2 regions of the Shewanella sp. SM68 genome follow, and region 1 is predicted to be linked to the other one. Evidence: predicted binding sites of a transcription regulator. Region 1 holds the regulator's gene; the other holds the start of a gene.
The links. The regulator sigma-54, encoded in region 1, starts transcription at its own class of promoters, with help from an activator protein. The targets are predictions, from matches to a motif close to GTTGGCACGNNNNTNGNNT.

Region 1 (7,769 bases):
ACTGCCGCTACGCCGTTAGCTGAGTTTATTCTATCGACAAAAGGCCAAGCGATTCTGAGCAGTTATGGTTTTCAACCTCCGGCAAAATAGCCTTCTTTAGTTTTCCAGCGGGATAAAAAACGGCACCTTTGAGGTGCCGTTTTTGTTATTAGCTCAAACTGTTAAAGCGTTAGTTCATCAGGTAGAGCGTCGCTAACCCGAGGAAGGCGAACAGGCCAACCACGTCAGTGACTGTGGTGAGCACCATACCGCCAGCGAGGGCAGGATCGATTTTAAGTCTTTTTAAAATCAATGGAATACTCGCACCTGCAAGCCCAGCTACTGTCATGTTGATCAGCATGGCGCTACCAATTAATCCCGCCAGTGCCATATCATCCTTCCATAGCCACACGGCGACAAAGACTAAAATCGACCACATCAAGCCATTGAGAAAACCAATCGATAGCTCTTTACCGATAAGCCAGCGGGCGTTGCTTTGGCCGATATGGCCTAAAGCAATACCACGGATCACGAGCGCTAAGGTCTGATTACCGGCAACACCGCCCATGCTAGGGACAATCGTCATTAGGATGGCGATAGTGGCAAATTGCTCAATAGTGCCTTCAAACATATTGCTGACCGACGAGGCGAGCAGGGCGGCGAATAAGTTAATCGTGAGCCAGAGCGAGCGACGTAGGGTACTTTTTAGCACAGGACCAAAGGTATCTTCATCTCCGTCCATCCCCGCCATACCCATCATGGAATGTTCAGCATCTTCGCGGATAACATCGACTACGTCATCGATTGTGATACGTCCGAGCAGCTTACCATCACAGTCGACGACAGGTGCCGATACCCAGTCATTGCGTTCGAATTTCTGCGCGACTTCGCTGTCGGACATGCTCACCGGAATACTTTGAATATTGGGATCCATGATATTGCGAATTGTGGTGCTTGGCGCGCAAGTCAGCAGATCTGCCAGCCTAACACCGCCAAGGACTTTGTCCTGTTTGTCGACCACATATAAGGTATCTGTGGTGTCGGGTAGGTTGCCCCTTTGCCGAAGATAGCGCAGCACCACATCGATATTCACATCGGGTCTTAAGGTGACTGTATCTGTATTCATCAAGCTGCCGGCGGTCTCATCTGGATAAGATAGGGCTTGTTCTACCCTCAGGCGATTTTGTTCCGTCATCGACTGCAACACTTGTTTGTAAACGGCGTCGGGAAGACTTCGCAGAATATAGGCGAGATCGTCGGTGTCCATGCTTGCTGTCGCTTTCGCGACTCGCTCAGGGCTCATGCTGCGGATCAGTGGGTCTTTGAGTTCTTCACTCAACTCATCGAGTATGTCGCCTATTTGTTCTTGATCGATGAGCTGCCACAGTACTTGTCTGGCACTTGGCGGTGATGATTCTAAGATCAGCGCGATATCTGAGGCGGCCATTTTTTGCAGCATATTACGCACGTGTACGAACATGCCGCTGCTAAGCGCTTGGTTTAACTGGTCAAGACTATGTCCGGTGTGATCGTTTTCTGCATTATCTACGGGCATTTGTCCTCCATTGTGCGGCAAATTGGTTTGAGATCTTAGTGTTGGGCTAGGATTTAGCGGTGACTAAGCGTCAGTCGATGACATAGATTAAGACGGCTAAGGTAAGGTTAAGGCCAGCGCCAGCGCAATGACCGCTAGTGTAATCGCCTGTGGCTTGTATCGTCGAGCGACAAATGTTTTGCCATGTGTGAATGGCAAGTTTTTTAAACTAGACATGAAGTGAAACTAACGATGAAGTGCTTAGTGTGAAGTGAAACTAACAGGCTTCGTCAAACTTAGCGTCGATTAAGGCACAAATGGCATCGAGAGCCGGCTCTGCATCTGGGCCTTCGGCGATAAGCTTAATGGTTTTACCCATGCCAGTTTCAAGCATCAGCAAGCCAAGCACACTGGCGGCCGATGCTTGTTTATCGCCTTGGATTAAGGTGATGGTCGCATCAAACTCGGAAGCCAGTACCACCAACTTAGTGGCGGCACGGGCATGTAAACCGAGCTTATTACAGATAGTTATCTGACGTTCAAGCTTTGGCATTGTTGAGCTCTCGATGACGGGCATACACTTTATGTTTACCGTTACTAAAGCGTTTTGCCAATTGCTCTGCGACGTAAACCGATCTGTGCTGTCCACCTGTGCAGCCAATGGCTACCGTTAAATAACTGCGATTGTTACGCTCGAGGTGTGGCAGCCAAGTCTCCAGTAAATTTTCGATTTGCCAGATGAACTTATTGACCAGTGGTTGGCGATTTAAGAACTCAGCTACGGGTTCATCTAAGCCAGTCAATGGCCGCAGCGCCAACTCCCAGTGGGGATTGGGCAGGAAGCGCACATCGAACATAAAGTCGGCTTCGGTGGGCATTCCGTGCTTAAAGCCAAAGGACTCGAAGTTGATCACGAGTTCTTTATCGACACTACCAAGGAGAATTTGTCTGACTTGGTCACTTAAATCATAGATATTCAAATTCGACGTATCTATGTAGTGATCGACCAGTTTTGACATAGGCTCGAGCAGTTTTCCCTCCAGCTTTATCGCTTCTTGCAAAGAGACTCGGCTCTTCGACAAAGGATGCAAACGGCGGGTTTCGCTGTAACGCTTAAGCAGAATTTTATCGCTGGAGTTAAGGAAGAAGCTCGTTAACTCAGTATCTGGAGGTAGGCTAGCGAGTTGTTTCACTAAGACCTTATCCTGCTCAGGCATGTTACGCACGTCGACACTGATGGCGACGAGATCGTTACTGCCTTTGAGTTGCTCAAGCAAACTGCCAATCAATGGCAAGGGAAGGTTATCGACACAATAATAGCCGAGATCTTCGAGTACCCTAAGGGCGACAGATTTGCCTGAGCCTGAGCGGCCCGACACTATGACCAGTTTCATCCAGTGATTACCTGATAGAGTTCCGTTTCATCATGCGTCTTGCGTAATTGCTTTAATATTTGCTTGTCGCTCAGCTTTTCGGCCATGCAAGACAAGGTACTTAAGTGCTGCTGACATTGGTCTGCAGGCACCAGTAGTGCAAATAAAATATCAACAGGTTGCTTATCGATAGCATCAAATGCTATCGGCTCTTCACACTTAATTAGTATGGCAATGGGCTGATCTATATCGGCTAGTCGACCATGTGGAATGGCGATGCCGTTACCTATACCTGTGCTCCCCATCTTTTCGCGCGCCACTAGGCTTTCGAATATCTCTTGAGATGAGAGGGTCGGGTACTGGGCAGCGACTAAGTCGCTGATGAGTTCCAGTACCTTTTTCTTGCTGCCCGGAGTGGCGCAGGTAGTGCACTCCGGCCGCAGTATGGTACAAAGTTCCATTATTAGTGTTTTGTTAACTTCTCTTTGTGTTTAATAACCTGACGGTCAAGCTTGTCAATCAGGGCGTCTATAGCGGCATACATGTCAGCATGCTCTGAAGTAGCAAAAACTTCACCACCTATGAGGTTTATTCTCGCTTCAGCAATCTGTTGCATTTTCTCAACATTGAGCACAACGTGCACATTATTGATCTGTTCGAAATGGCGTTCAAGTTTTGAAAACTTTTCTTCTACATATGCACGTAACGATTCGGTAATTTCGACATGGTGTCCACTTAGGTTTATTTGCATAGAAACGTCCTCCGATATCCACTGTAGGTTATAAACTTTTACGCTGATTAGAAGGTGGAATAAGCATAGCCTCTCGGTACTTCGCAATGGTTCTGCGGGCTACGTTGATCCCTTGTTCTGCCAGAAGTTGTGCCATCTTACTATCGCTTAATGGTTTTTTCTGGTTTTCCGCTGCAACCAGTTTCTTTATAAAGGCTCTGATTGCTGTGGATGAGCACTCACCACCATCGTCAGTACCGACGTGGCTAGAGAAGAAGTATTTTAGTTCAAAAAGTCCCTTAGGGGTATGCATGTATTTTTGAGTTGTGACCCGTGAGATGGTGGACTCATGCATTTCTACCGCTTCGGCAATATCGTTAAGCACCATAGGCTTCATGGCTTCTTCACCATACTCAAAGAAACCTTGCTGATATTGCACTATGCAATTAGCAACTTTAAGCAAAGTATCGTTACGGCTTTCTAAGCTCTTAATAAACCATTTAGCCTCTTGCAGATGGCCGCGAATAAATTGGCTATCGGCTTGGTTTTTGGTACTGCGTGCCATAGAAGCATAATGTTGATTTACATTGATTTTTGGCATGCAGTCAGGATTAAGCTCAACGACCCAGCGGCCATTTTTCTTCGACACAGACACATCTGGGATAACGTATTCGTCATTATTGGGCGTGATCAACAAACCTGGGCGAGGATTGAGGGTTTGGATAAGTGCTATACCATCCCTTAATTCATCTTCTTTTAATTTAGTCTTACGCATCAATAACCTAAAATCACGGGCGGCGATCAGATCTAAATGATCTTTGATCAGCATACGGGCGTTTTCTAGGTTGGGAGTATCAGCGGCGAAATGCGACAGTTGGATCAGCAGGCATTCACTTAAATCGCGGGCGGCAACGCCTATGGGATCAAAATGCTGAATACGCTTGAGTACGGCTTCGACTTCGTCAAGCTCAACTTCAGGATTGCCCATGGCTTCGAGAATTTCTTCAGTGCTTTGGGTGAGATAGCCCTGATCGTCGATGGCATCAATAATGGCGGTGGCAATGGCTAAATCGGTTTCAGAAAACGGCGTGAGGTTTTTTTGCCATTCTAAGTGTTCGTACAAACCTTCACTGGTCTCGCCTTGGAAGGGCATATCGTCTTCACGACTGCCGCCGGGGCCTGAGTTTGGGGAGGCGGTAAACACTTCATCCCATGTGGTGTCCATGGGGAGCTCATCGGGTATGGATTCTTTGGTTAGCGACTCTGCCGTGTCTATGGTGGAGCTGTCTTTTTCTGGTGGCAGAGTGCTAGATTCACTGAAATCCGTATCGGATAGCGTTTGGTTTACAGGGGTTTTAGTGGCGTCGAATTGATCCTCTTCCAGCTCGAGAAGGGGATTAGAATCTAATGCTTGCTGGATCTCTTGCTGCAGTTCTAATGACGACAGTTGCAACAGACGTATGGCCTGTTGTAATTGTGGCGTCATGGTTAACTGTTGACCCAGTTTGAGCTGGAGTGACGCTTTCATGTTACCGCTGATCCCTACGTTATTATTGTTGGATAAGGTCGCTTAATATTATCTTGAGTGAAGCCTAATGGCGGTATAAATTGTCTCCATAGGCTTCGCTCGATTAACTATAGCCTGAATTGTTCACCTAAGTACACAGCCCTAACTTGCTGATTGTCTAAGATCTCTGCTGGAGTTCCTTCGGCAATCAGGTTTCCGTGACTCACAATATAAGCATGTTCACATACATCTAATGTCTCGCGGACATTATGGTCTGTGATCAGTACGCCAAGGCCGCGACTTTTGAGTTGTTCGATAATCTTCTTGATGTCGATAACCGAAATAGGATCGACGCCGGCAAACGGTTCATCGAGCAAAATGAACTTAGGATTAGCGGCTAAAGCCCGCGCAATTTCGACGCGACGACGTTCGCCACCCGACAATGACATGCCTTGGCTGTCACGGATGTGGGTGATATGAAACTCTTCGAGCAGATGTTCTAGTTCTTCTTCTCGTTCTTCGTTTTTAAGTTCTTTACGAGTTTGCAGTACGGCCATGATGTTGTCATGAACAGTTAGCTTACGAAAGATACTGGCTTCCTGCGGTAAGTAACCTATGCCTTTGCGGGCACGCAGATGCATAGGATCTGCGGTTAAATCATCATCGTCGATAAAGATATGTCCCTTATCGCTCTTCACTAGCCCGACAACCATGTAAAAGGTCGTGGTTTTACCTGCACCGTTTGGACCGAGTAGGCCAACGACTTGACCGGTTTTTACCGTCAGACTGACGTCTTTAACCACTTGGCGACTCTTGTAACTTTTCGCCAGATTTTGTGCTCTTAAGGTGATTTGGGTCATTTAGAGTCCTGCTTTTTCACAGGTTTATCCGCTGGAGCATCTGATTTAGCATCATCTTGATAGTTTTCTGGCTGAATAATAGTGATCACGCGATCGTCACCACTGCCAGTACTCTCGGCCATCAATTTCTGTTGAATCATGTTATAGCGGATTAAATTGCCTGTAACTTGGCTACCCGCTTGATCTAATGACGCCATACCTTTCAGTGTTAAGGTGCGGCTTGCCATATCGTAACGAATTTCTTTCGCGCTTGCCGATGCTGGGCGGCCATCGTCTAATATTTGGCTATACGTAGCAGGGTTGCCTGTGGCGACCAAAGTTTTGCTATTTTCACCTTCAGCGGAAAATGCACGCAGTTCATTTGCTTGGATTTTTATTGAGCCTTGGGTAACTTCCACCGGACCAAAGAAGATGATCTGGTTGTTTTTGATATCCGCAGTTTGGCTCACAGCTTTAATTTTGACTTCTTGCTTTAAGTCGCCGACTTTCGCGAAAGCACTCATGCTCATAATTAGCATTAGGCTGGCAAGTAATACGTTATTTTGCTTCATATGTTCCTACTACCTGACTGGTCAATTGCACTTCTTGCGCGTTGAGGTCGGCATAAAGGCCTTGGCCTTGAATATTAAAATCTTTCCCTGTGACGTAAATGGTACGGTCAGAGGTCATTATCATAGTGTTGAGATCGAGTTCCAGATAACTGGTGGACAAGGTCTGAATCGGTTCTTCTGGGCTAATGGCATCGATAATAACATTATTTTCTAATACAACCTTGCCAGTTTCCTTGTTTAGCTTGCCCTGATCTGCCCTGAGTTGCCATTGTGCTTTACCTTGGTCTGGATAAACAAGATAAACAGGTTGAGTAAAGAAAGTTTGATTCGTTGAATCATAATGTTCCATGTGTTTCGCCGTCACACGGCTATTCACTAGTCCTTGCTCATTGAACTCAACACTGCGCAGATCTTCAACGATGAAATCTGGGGTATTTTGATCTTTTACTCTGTTATCGGAATCACCGCTGTGTTTGTTCTGGACCTGCCAGTAAAGCGCTAGTGCAGTTCCAAAAAAAGCGATAATCGCGAGTGTCACACGACTCATATACTCATTCCATGGGCCGAAGTGAATTTATTTTGACTTAGGAGTAACAGATCTGTGAGTTCACGCAGTGCACCGTGGCCACCATTGAGCGTAGTCACAAAATGGGCGTGTTGGCGTACATAGGGGTGGCCGTCAGCAACACTGACCGCTAAACCGACGACATTCATCACGGGGAGATCGACAATATCATCACCGATATAAGCCACTTCTTCTGGGGTGACACCATAAAGTGCGAGCAATGCTTCATAGGGCTCGAACTTATTGTCTACGCCTTGGTAAATATGGGTAACACCAAGGGCTGTCATACGGTTTTCAACGATTTTGGATTGACGTCCTGTGATCACGGCGAGGTTGAAACCGCTGGTGAGGAGTGAGCGCACGCCATAACCGTCACGGGTATGGAAGGCTTTGAGCTCTTCGCCGCTATTACTCAAGTAAATACGGCCGTCGGAAAACACCCCATCGACGTCACAGATTAACAGTTTAATCTTTTGCGCGCGTTGCCACACATCATCACTGATTGGGCCGTAAAATCCTTGCTGTGGCATTAAATGACTCCTGCTTTAACCATGTCTAGCATGTTAAGAGCGCCGATAGGATGGCGGTCTTTATCAATAACAATTAATCCGTTGATGTTTTTTGAGTCCATCACTTGCAGCGCTTGGGCGGCCAATACATTATCCGTGAT
Region 2 (7,769 bases), on a different contig from region 1:
GCACGTTCAATGGTGATTGAATCGCCATAGATCAGTCCAACATGGCTATTCAGCGCTTTGTAACCTTTGGCAGTTGTGCTACCCCCAAAGACATCCCACAGACACTCAATAGCGCCTTTATATTCAGGACTCCCGATTGGTGCTTGTGGATCGCCACAAATGATTTTCACAGGGCAACCCGTATCAGGCCTAAACACCACTTTACCATCGCGGGCAAGAATGCGGTCTTTTAACGCTAAGGTGAATTCTGTCATCACCTGCCAAAAATCCCAAGAATCTGAAACAATGCTGACAATGCCCGTTGGGTAAATATCTTCAATCAAACGGCGGAACGTCTCTAATTCATTCTCCATGCCACCCGCGCACATGACACTGTGCTCCGTTGCGGGCACACTGCCACCGACAAGTTCTTTATCACTATCGGCAAGGTAATATTGCTCAAGAAAATCGATGGCGGGTATGGTATCAGTCCCAGTAAAACTGAGTAAATGTGCGGCGCCGCTCATTACAGCGGCCTCTGCACCATACATGCCACGGAAACTAAAATCGTGACCCTGCCAATCAACAAAAGCGATGTCACCATCGGTTTCTAGCGCGTAAGTCTCAAATATTTTGCGGTATTGCAGCGCGGTAGTAGCACTGGTACACATACCCCACACATTAGCGGAAAGGATGGTTTCGAGATAATTGGTCAACCAAAAGAACCGCTCATCGGTATTGTACAAAATCAAGCAAGGCACTTTTAATGGATACACTGAGCCTTCAGGTAATGCCATAATTTTAATTGGTAAATAGCCTAAGTCATGCAACTCCTCAATATGCTGAGTGCCGACGTTATTCGGCCCGAGATAGTTATTGATACGGCGGGAGAATTGGCGAATGACCTGATCTTTAGGTTGTTGAAAGAAATCACGGTTCCAACTGTCGATCAAGAAATGCTTGATAAAATATTGCAAGCCAAAAAACACCATTTGGTCAGTGTAACCACGACGGGATTTACGGGCGGTCAGGTTACTAAAAATCACCTGAGTATTATCGGGATATTGACGACGATGGTCGACTTTGTAGCCATCAATAGCAGTAACGGGATTCAAGTACATAATATTTTCCTTAATGATTCATATAACTCAAAACAGCATGGCAATGACAGAACTCGCTCGAAATATGTGTTGGGACACCTAAACTATCGGTACAAAATAATCTGTCTATGCCCGCCTCGCGCAGAGCCAACTCGCTGGCCTTATCTTCATAATGTGACACGATCAAAATGACGCTTTGTGCCCCCTTTTGCTTTAATTTGATGGCAAGTTCAATAAAGGTTCTGCCACCCGCGCAAATATCGTCAACGATTAAGCAGGTTTTACCCGATAAGTCATCACAGAACACTTCGGTAGCGATAATATGGCCATTGACCACATCACGATGTTTATCGGCCCTGATCACCGGCATTCCCTGTAACGCTTTAGCTAAGCCGGATACTTTTTTATTCGCCCCCGCATCGGGCGAGACTAACACTAGCTCACCCGATAATTGGGCAGTGATAGCGGCGACAAAGCTGTGATTGTCTATAACCTGAACTCGGTCTAACAATGCGGCGGTGACATCGCTGTGAGGGTCAAAAACGGTGACCGAAGCATATTGCTGCTGATTAATTAGGCTAGCATAGACTTTTACCGACAAGGCCTCACCGGCATTACACACCCTATCTTGGCGAGCGCCCGGCATATAAGGCAGTAGCAAATTAATTTGCTCGGCACCACTGCGACGCAATGCATCAGTTAACAACAAGAGCTGCATGATGGAATGATCGCCCCGATAACTGAAAAAGATCGTTACTCGTTTAGCAGGAGGAACCAGTATTTGAACATGATTCTCCCCCGCACCAAATTGAAATAAACGGTAGTGAGTCTCATCGCTAGCTGCGGGTAACCGATAAAAATCGGCTTGCGAACATTGAGCGTGAGAAATATCTTGAGACGCTTGAATACGTTGAGACATAGTAACCTCCTGTCTATGGCAAGATTGCCGAAATTGACGGCGCCCTTGTTGTCTACATGAACAATAGTGTCTTAAAGACATTATTGTGTAAAGTTGATTTTTAGACTATTTCAGACGGAGCAACCTGAAATGTTATGCTTAAATGGCATATAGTGTCCTTTAGACACTATTTGTGGGCGCGACAACTAAGAAGCTACAATATGGGTATCGAGTAATACAAGAACCGGAGACATTAAGGCAAAATCAGTAATTAAACAGCCTTTACTGATTCAAAGTCACCATGAATAAGGCATAAGCAGTCGCCGTAACTCATATTGAGCAAGGTGAATATCTGGCTTAAATCCACATTCACTGTGATCAACATTCTAAATTTCTTAAGAAGCGATACGATGCGGTATTGGGTTTCAAGCGGTATAAATTAGCAGGACGACCACGTTCGGTGCGCTTTAATCCCGTATCGATCAATAAATCGGCCTGTTCAACCCGGCGGCGAAAGGATTTACCTTGGATAGGCTTGCCCAGTAAAACCTCATGTACATGCTGCAGTTCTGGCAAGGTAAAAGGTTCAGACAGTGCAAATCCTGGCACTAAAGAATATAAGGCTTTTTGTGTTAAGCGTTCCCGCGCTTGCTCAATTAACTGCAGATGATCAAACGCCAAGGGCATCTGCAACACATCTGCTAATGGCCACCACTTAACATCACTCACTGAATCAATCTGAATTTGGCAAGCTTGATAACTCATCAAGGCGGTATAACACACAGTCACAGACCAACCTCTTACATCGCGACTACGATTACCCACAGTGCATAGCTGCTCAATATAAGGTGGCACTACTGCGGTTTTCTCATGCAGTTTACGTAATACAGTTTGCTCAAGGGATTGATCGCAATTTTCATCGATAAACCCTCCTGGTAATCCCCATAAACCTAAAAATGGATGATTTGAGCGTTGTACTAAGAGTACTTTAAGTTGCTGATCGTGATAGGTAAACAATACGGCATCCACTGTCAGTAGCTGAGCCTTAAAAGCCTTAGGATCGTAATTGGCAAGATATTCCGCTTCAGTCATGAGTATTCCCCATCATTCAATGTCATAAGCTTAACTTAGGCATGACACAGCTTCAAACACATTATGTCTTAGCGTCACTAAGTAAATATCTGGCACCGTGGGCATAGCTACTTTGGCCAAATTTACGCTGATAACGCGGCAACATGGTCTCGTTCCCGAGTAAGCCACCTTGGTGAATATACATCACTGGACGAGAGCCTCCGCCTTGTAAATATTCCTCAAGCACAATAAAACCTAAGGGATCGTAGAGTAATTCAAACTGCACGCCTGAGGCGCAGACCCGCTGCCACATGGCATAAAATTCCGGATAAAGTTTACCAAAATGATATTTCTTGCCGACATTAACAATCTGTGGATGCTCGAGAGTGTTTGGATTAAGCATAGAGAATTGTAAACGTAAATAATCATCGCCCCCCACCACGGCGCAAGTCACGACGCGAATAGCCGTTTGCTGACGAATAAAGTACTGATTTAAAAATAACGCTGTCGTCCCCGTCCCCGACGGTAAAAAGACCGTTAAATCGACTAAATCATTCGCCTGCGCAAATTGCACTATTTCTTGCGCCAATACATTTACCCCGTATTCAGCGTAGGAACAGCGTCCGCCCTCTGGGATAAACAGCGCCGTCGGTTCATTCGCGAGCACTTGAGCCTCGATATAATCTTGGCAACTCAGTCGCGCACTACCCGTTTGCAAAGCAGGCTCAGATCTAGCATTAATCTCTAACAAAACCTGAGGTTCAGATTGCGACTGAGTAAACGTCTGCTTTTGCGCCATTAACACACTTAAATCGATAATATTGGCGCTATTTGCTAAGGCGGCAGCATAATTGCCCGTGGGATGTTTAACTATTTGACTGGCAATATGATCTACATAAAAATCACACTGCCAGCCTTTCATCTTCGCTAATGTTGACAATGAATACAGTGAGTTAGCCAATGGCGAGCCGTGACCTATCACCTTGCTGATGCCTGCAAACTCATGATCTAAAAAATAGCCGAATTTGCGAGCTTTATTGCCACTAAACGCCGGATGCAGTAAATCATCACGTTTTAGGAATATGTCTCTGCCAGCAAAGGCAAATGTATCGACAGGGGAATTTGCAAACATCAAGCTACTCAAACGATTAAATTCTCTGGTTTTTAAACCAGTTAAGGGAAGGCTAGTGTAACTCCGCCCTTCCTGTTACGCCCTTAAGAAATTATCAATTTGGCGAAAAACTAGTGAAAATGACACATGAATCTCGAATACATATAATTAACCAATTGATTATGAACAATTTAAATAGTTGGCATAGTTATCGCTTAGACATTGACATATATTCAATTTATCGAAGCTAACGATAAAGGCTAACAGGGTAAACATAAGGAGCTTTCAATGGCTGTATTACGCTTAATATTCAACATAGCTTGGTTTGTACTCGGCGGATTTGTGATGGGACTCGCTTGGTGGCTCGCAGGTATCCTGTGTTTTATCAGTATCATTGGTATTCCCTTCGGCCGCGCCTGTTTTGTTATCGGCGAAATGACCTTTTGGCCCTTCGGCCAAGAACAAATGAACCGTCGCCACTTAACTGGACGTGAAGACTTGGGCACAGGTGCATTAGGCATGGTAGGAAATATCATTTGGTTCTTACTGTTTGGGATCTGGTTAGCCATAGGGCATTTGGTCCACGCCTTAGCTTGTTTTGTGACGATTATCGGTATTCCCTTTGGGATACAACATCTTAAGTTAGCTTTAATCAGCCTCACACCGATAGGCCAAACCGTAGTGGCTAAAGCTTAATAAGACAATGTGTTAACTGCGCTATTCACTCTCGATTATTTGGTTTCAAGAGTGGATAGCGCTTTGTCATCCCATACAGCAAATATCGCTTCGTTTAAGGCTATTTCTTCCTCCAATAAATCGTTGCAATCATATTGAGTATTGGCAGGCTCACTATCCACAGAAAACTGCACTTGCGGCTTAGTCGCCCCCACAATTTCCAACAGATAATGCGCCAGTTTTGCGGGTGTATCTATAGCGGCATCGTGACCACAATACGCGAGTACAATCAAATCAGTGTAAAAATGCCGTGCTAACGCCTTACTCGATGCCATACTCACCAGCGCATCACGGTCACCGCAGAGCACAGTTATCGGTACTTCCACTGTCAATGGACATTGGTATTGAAAAGCCGCCCAAAGTTGTCGCCATACATTGCGTCTACTTGGTGTGGTATCGCGGCGAAACTCACTCCACTTGACAATTAACTCTCGGTCTCGCCGATGACGAAAACTGGTTAAACGCACTATAGTCGACTCGATTGGATGTAAAGCGTTACCCCGAGCACGCATGAAAAAAGCCTTCAATGCATTCAGCGGATTAAATCTTTGATACCAATACGATAAATTCGCCGCACTGCTGTTTAATACAAAGGCATGCCTTATCTGCCAAGGTCGCTGGCATGCCATTTCCAACGCCAACATACCGCCCATAGACAAGCCGAGGAGATAAATAGTCTCCCCTTCCTGTACCTGCTCATCTAATTGCTGCCACACGGCATGGGCATAATCAGCAATCTTAAGCGGACTTAATTCGTGGGATAGCGTCCCATTGCCCGGAAGATCCGGTGTCAGCACTCGCAATCCCTTTTGTCGCAGACGCTGATCGAAACCATTCCAATGGCGCTGATCACGCATTAATCCCCTTAATAACACCCAAGTTGTCATGACTGAGACTCCCGATACCAATAATGCCGCGCACGCTCTGTCAGCTCAGTCAAACGTTCAGGTGTTAACTGCTCTAACGATTGGGCATAGGCCGCTTCCATCATAAATTGCATGAGTACTGTATGCCTGCGTAAAATCCTATGGTGACGATGTGTTTTTTGTGGATTAAAAAAGCCAGCAAAATTAAATATTTGTCTAGGATTCTTCTTTATCCATGCCCAAGATCCCATCTCTAATGTCAAAGGTAAAAATGGCACCTGAGCAGAAGGATCAGCCACTTGGTGCTGGCGATAGAGATAATCCCAAATATCACCATGAGTGCGATAAAACTGGCTCTGCGGCGCCAACCGATAATGGCCGTGATGGGGATAACTCTGTTCAAATAATTGTTTTAGATGAAAAATATAATTGGCATTTTCGAAGGCGGTACGGGTATGGGCGTAGGGGAACCAGATATGATCACTCAAGCCAAATCCCGAGTGGGCATCGAGCGAAATCAAACTTGTGCTGCGACTCAACAGTTGTTGTACATAGGCAACTAAACCCGCAGTTTCCAGCTCCATTCCCCCAATACCGCGATACCAGGGCAGCCGTGACGATATACGCTGTCCTCCCACCATAAAGGACACTTTTTCACGGGATTCTATCGGAGCGTTACGCATCAAATCCACTTGATTACCATTGCCCCGCGTTCCCATGAATAACCCAACAGGATTCACTACAGGTACAAAAGCTAACCGCAGGCCCGTTAACATCTGTTGTAGGTGTTTATCCCAAACAAGCCGCTGCAATAAACTGTTTAACAATGCCAAAATAACTTGAGATCCAATACGCTCAACCCCATGCACGCCCCCCACAAAGAGTACTGTCGGACAAGGCGTATCTGTACCACCTAACTCAACACTGTAAAGGGGGAAATGCTCTTGGCGGAATGGAATGTCGGCAAGGATCTGATAATCTAACTTAAGATGATGAGTATCAATGAGTTGCTGCAGCGTATCTAACTCAAATGGAAGCTCAAAAGGAAGTTTCTTCATGTCACCTTAATCAATAAAATGAGAGAACAACTCATGCCGTTAAAGTGATACTAATAGTGAACAAAGACAAAATGATGACAAACTGCATATCAGAAGTGACTGTACGGGGAAATAAGCAGAAAAATAACGAGTAAAACAAAGAATAAACTATCCTAAAACCCTACATTAGTCTTCACGATAAAGTAGCTCTCCAATGATGGTTTCTACGTCAACCTGCGCTAAACCTTGGTCAACAATATCTCGCCAACGCCGTCCCTCTTCTGTATTACGAAACGCGATATAGAGCTGCTTATTCGCCAGAATTTGCCGATTGATTTGCAACTTTGTCGCCAGCGGCTGTAAGGGCTTTTGCTTGAGTAAATAGTGCAGAACGTTGACATCAATCACCGCGGCATCAATCCGACCTGCGGCAACTTTTTTGACATTATGCTCATCCGAAGTCACAGCTTCAGTCCGCTGTACACCGGAAACGATCATGCGATCTAAGGCCTGAGTATTCACATAATCTTTCACCACACCTAAGGTATAGCGATTAAGATCTTCAATATAATTCCAACTTACTGGATGGGACTTTTGCTCCACCAGCCCCAATGGACTTTCGCCAATCGGTTTTGAAAAGATAAACTTTTCTGTCTCTACATAGTATTCAGGAAAATAACCTATGTAGTCAGAGTTCGGCATAGTCGTAAGTTTGACAGCGCGGCTCCACGGATAAAAATCCACTTTTAACTGATGTCCCATAACGTTCAGCGCCGCCCGTACCACGGCAATACTGGCACCCTGCTCCGTTAATTGCTCTCCTGAATAAGGCGGCCAAAGTAAAGAAGTGAGCATTAAGGTATCCGCTTTAGCTACGCTCAATCCCATAAAGGAAAGACAATACACAAGGAGCATTGAACGCCATCGAACCATTTAGTACTCCTTTGCCTACATGGATTTACGACTACATCA

Region 2: a site for sigma-54 is predicted at 4,358-4,376, ahead of L5M40_RS02900 (YccF domain-containing protein). Genes of this name have one in related genera too.

The regions. Positions count from the first base shown of each region.
Region 1 is NZ_JAKKRU010000005.1:253,749-261,517, forward strand. Features, by position in the region: gene L5M40_RS10860 (molybdate ABC transporter substrate-binding protein) at 1-90, shown strand, start outside; gene mgtE (magnesium transporter) at 170-1,534, opposite strand; gene L5M40_RS10870 (HPr family phosphocarrier protein) at 1,791-2,066, opposite strand; gene rapZ (RNase adapter RapZ) at 2,053-2,907, opposite strand; gene ptsN (PTS IIA-like nitrogen regulatory protein PtsN) at 2,904-3,347, opposite strand; gene hpf (ribosome hibernation promoting factor) at 3,350-3,637, opposite strand; gene L5M40_RS10890 (RNA polymerase factor sigma-54) at 3,666-5,144, opposite strand; gene lptB (LPS export ABC transporter ATP-binding protein) at 5,252-5,983, opposite strand; gene lptA (lipopolysaccharide transport periplasmic protein LptA) at 5,980-6,534, opposite strand; gene lptC (LPS export ABC transporter periplasmic protein LptC) at 6,521-7,081, opposite strand; gene kdsC (3-deoxy-manno-octulosonate-8-phosphatase KdsC) at 7,078-7,629, opposite strand; gene L5M40_RS10915 (KpsF/GutQ family sugar-phosphate isomerase) at 7,629-7,769, opposite strand, start outside.
Region 2 is NZ_JAKKRU010000001.1:665,468-673,236, forward strand. Features, by position in the region: gene L5M40_RS02880 (nicotinate phosphoribosyltransferase) at 1-1,100, opposite strand, end outside; gene prs (ribose-phosphate diphosphokinase) at 1,111-1,998, opposite strand; gene L5M40_RS02890 (NrtR DNA-binding winged helix domain-containing protein) at 2,356-3,069, opposite strand; gene L5M40_RS02895 (pyridoxal-phosphate dependent enzyme) at 3,131-4,180, opposite strand; gene L5M40_RS02900 (YccF domain-containing protein) at 4,448-4,855, shown strand; gene L5M40_RS02905 (alpha/beta fold hydrolase) at 4,891-5,781, opposite strand; gene L5M40_RS02910 (M14 family metallopeptidase) at 5,778-6,818, opposite strand; gene L5M40_RS02915 (substrate-binding periplasmic protein) at 6,984-7,730, opposite strand.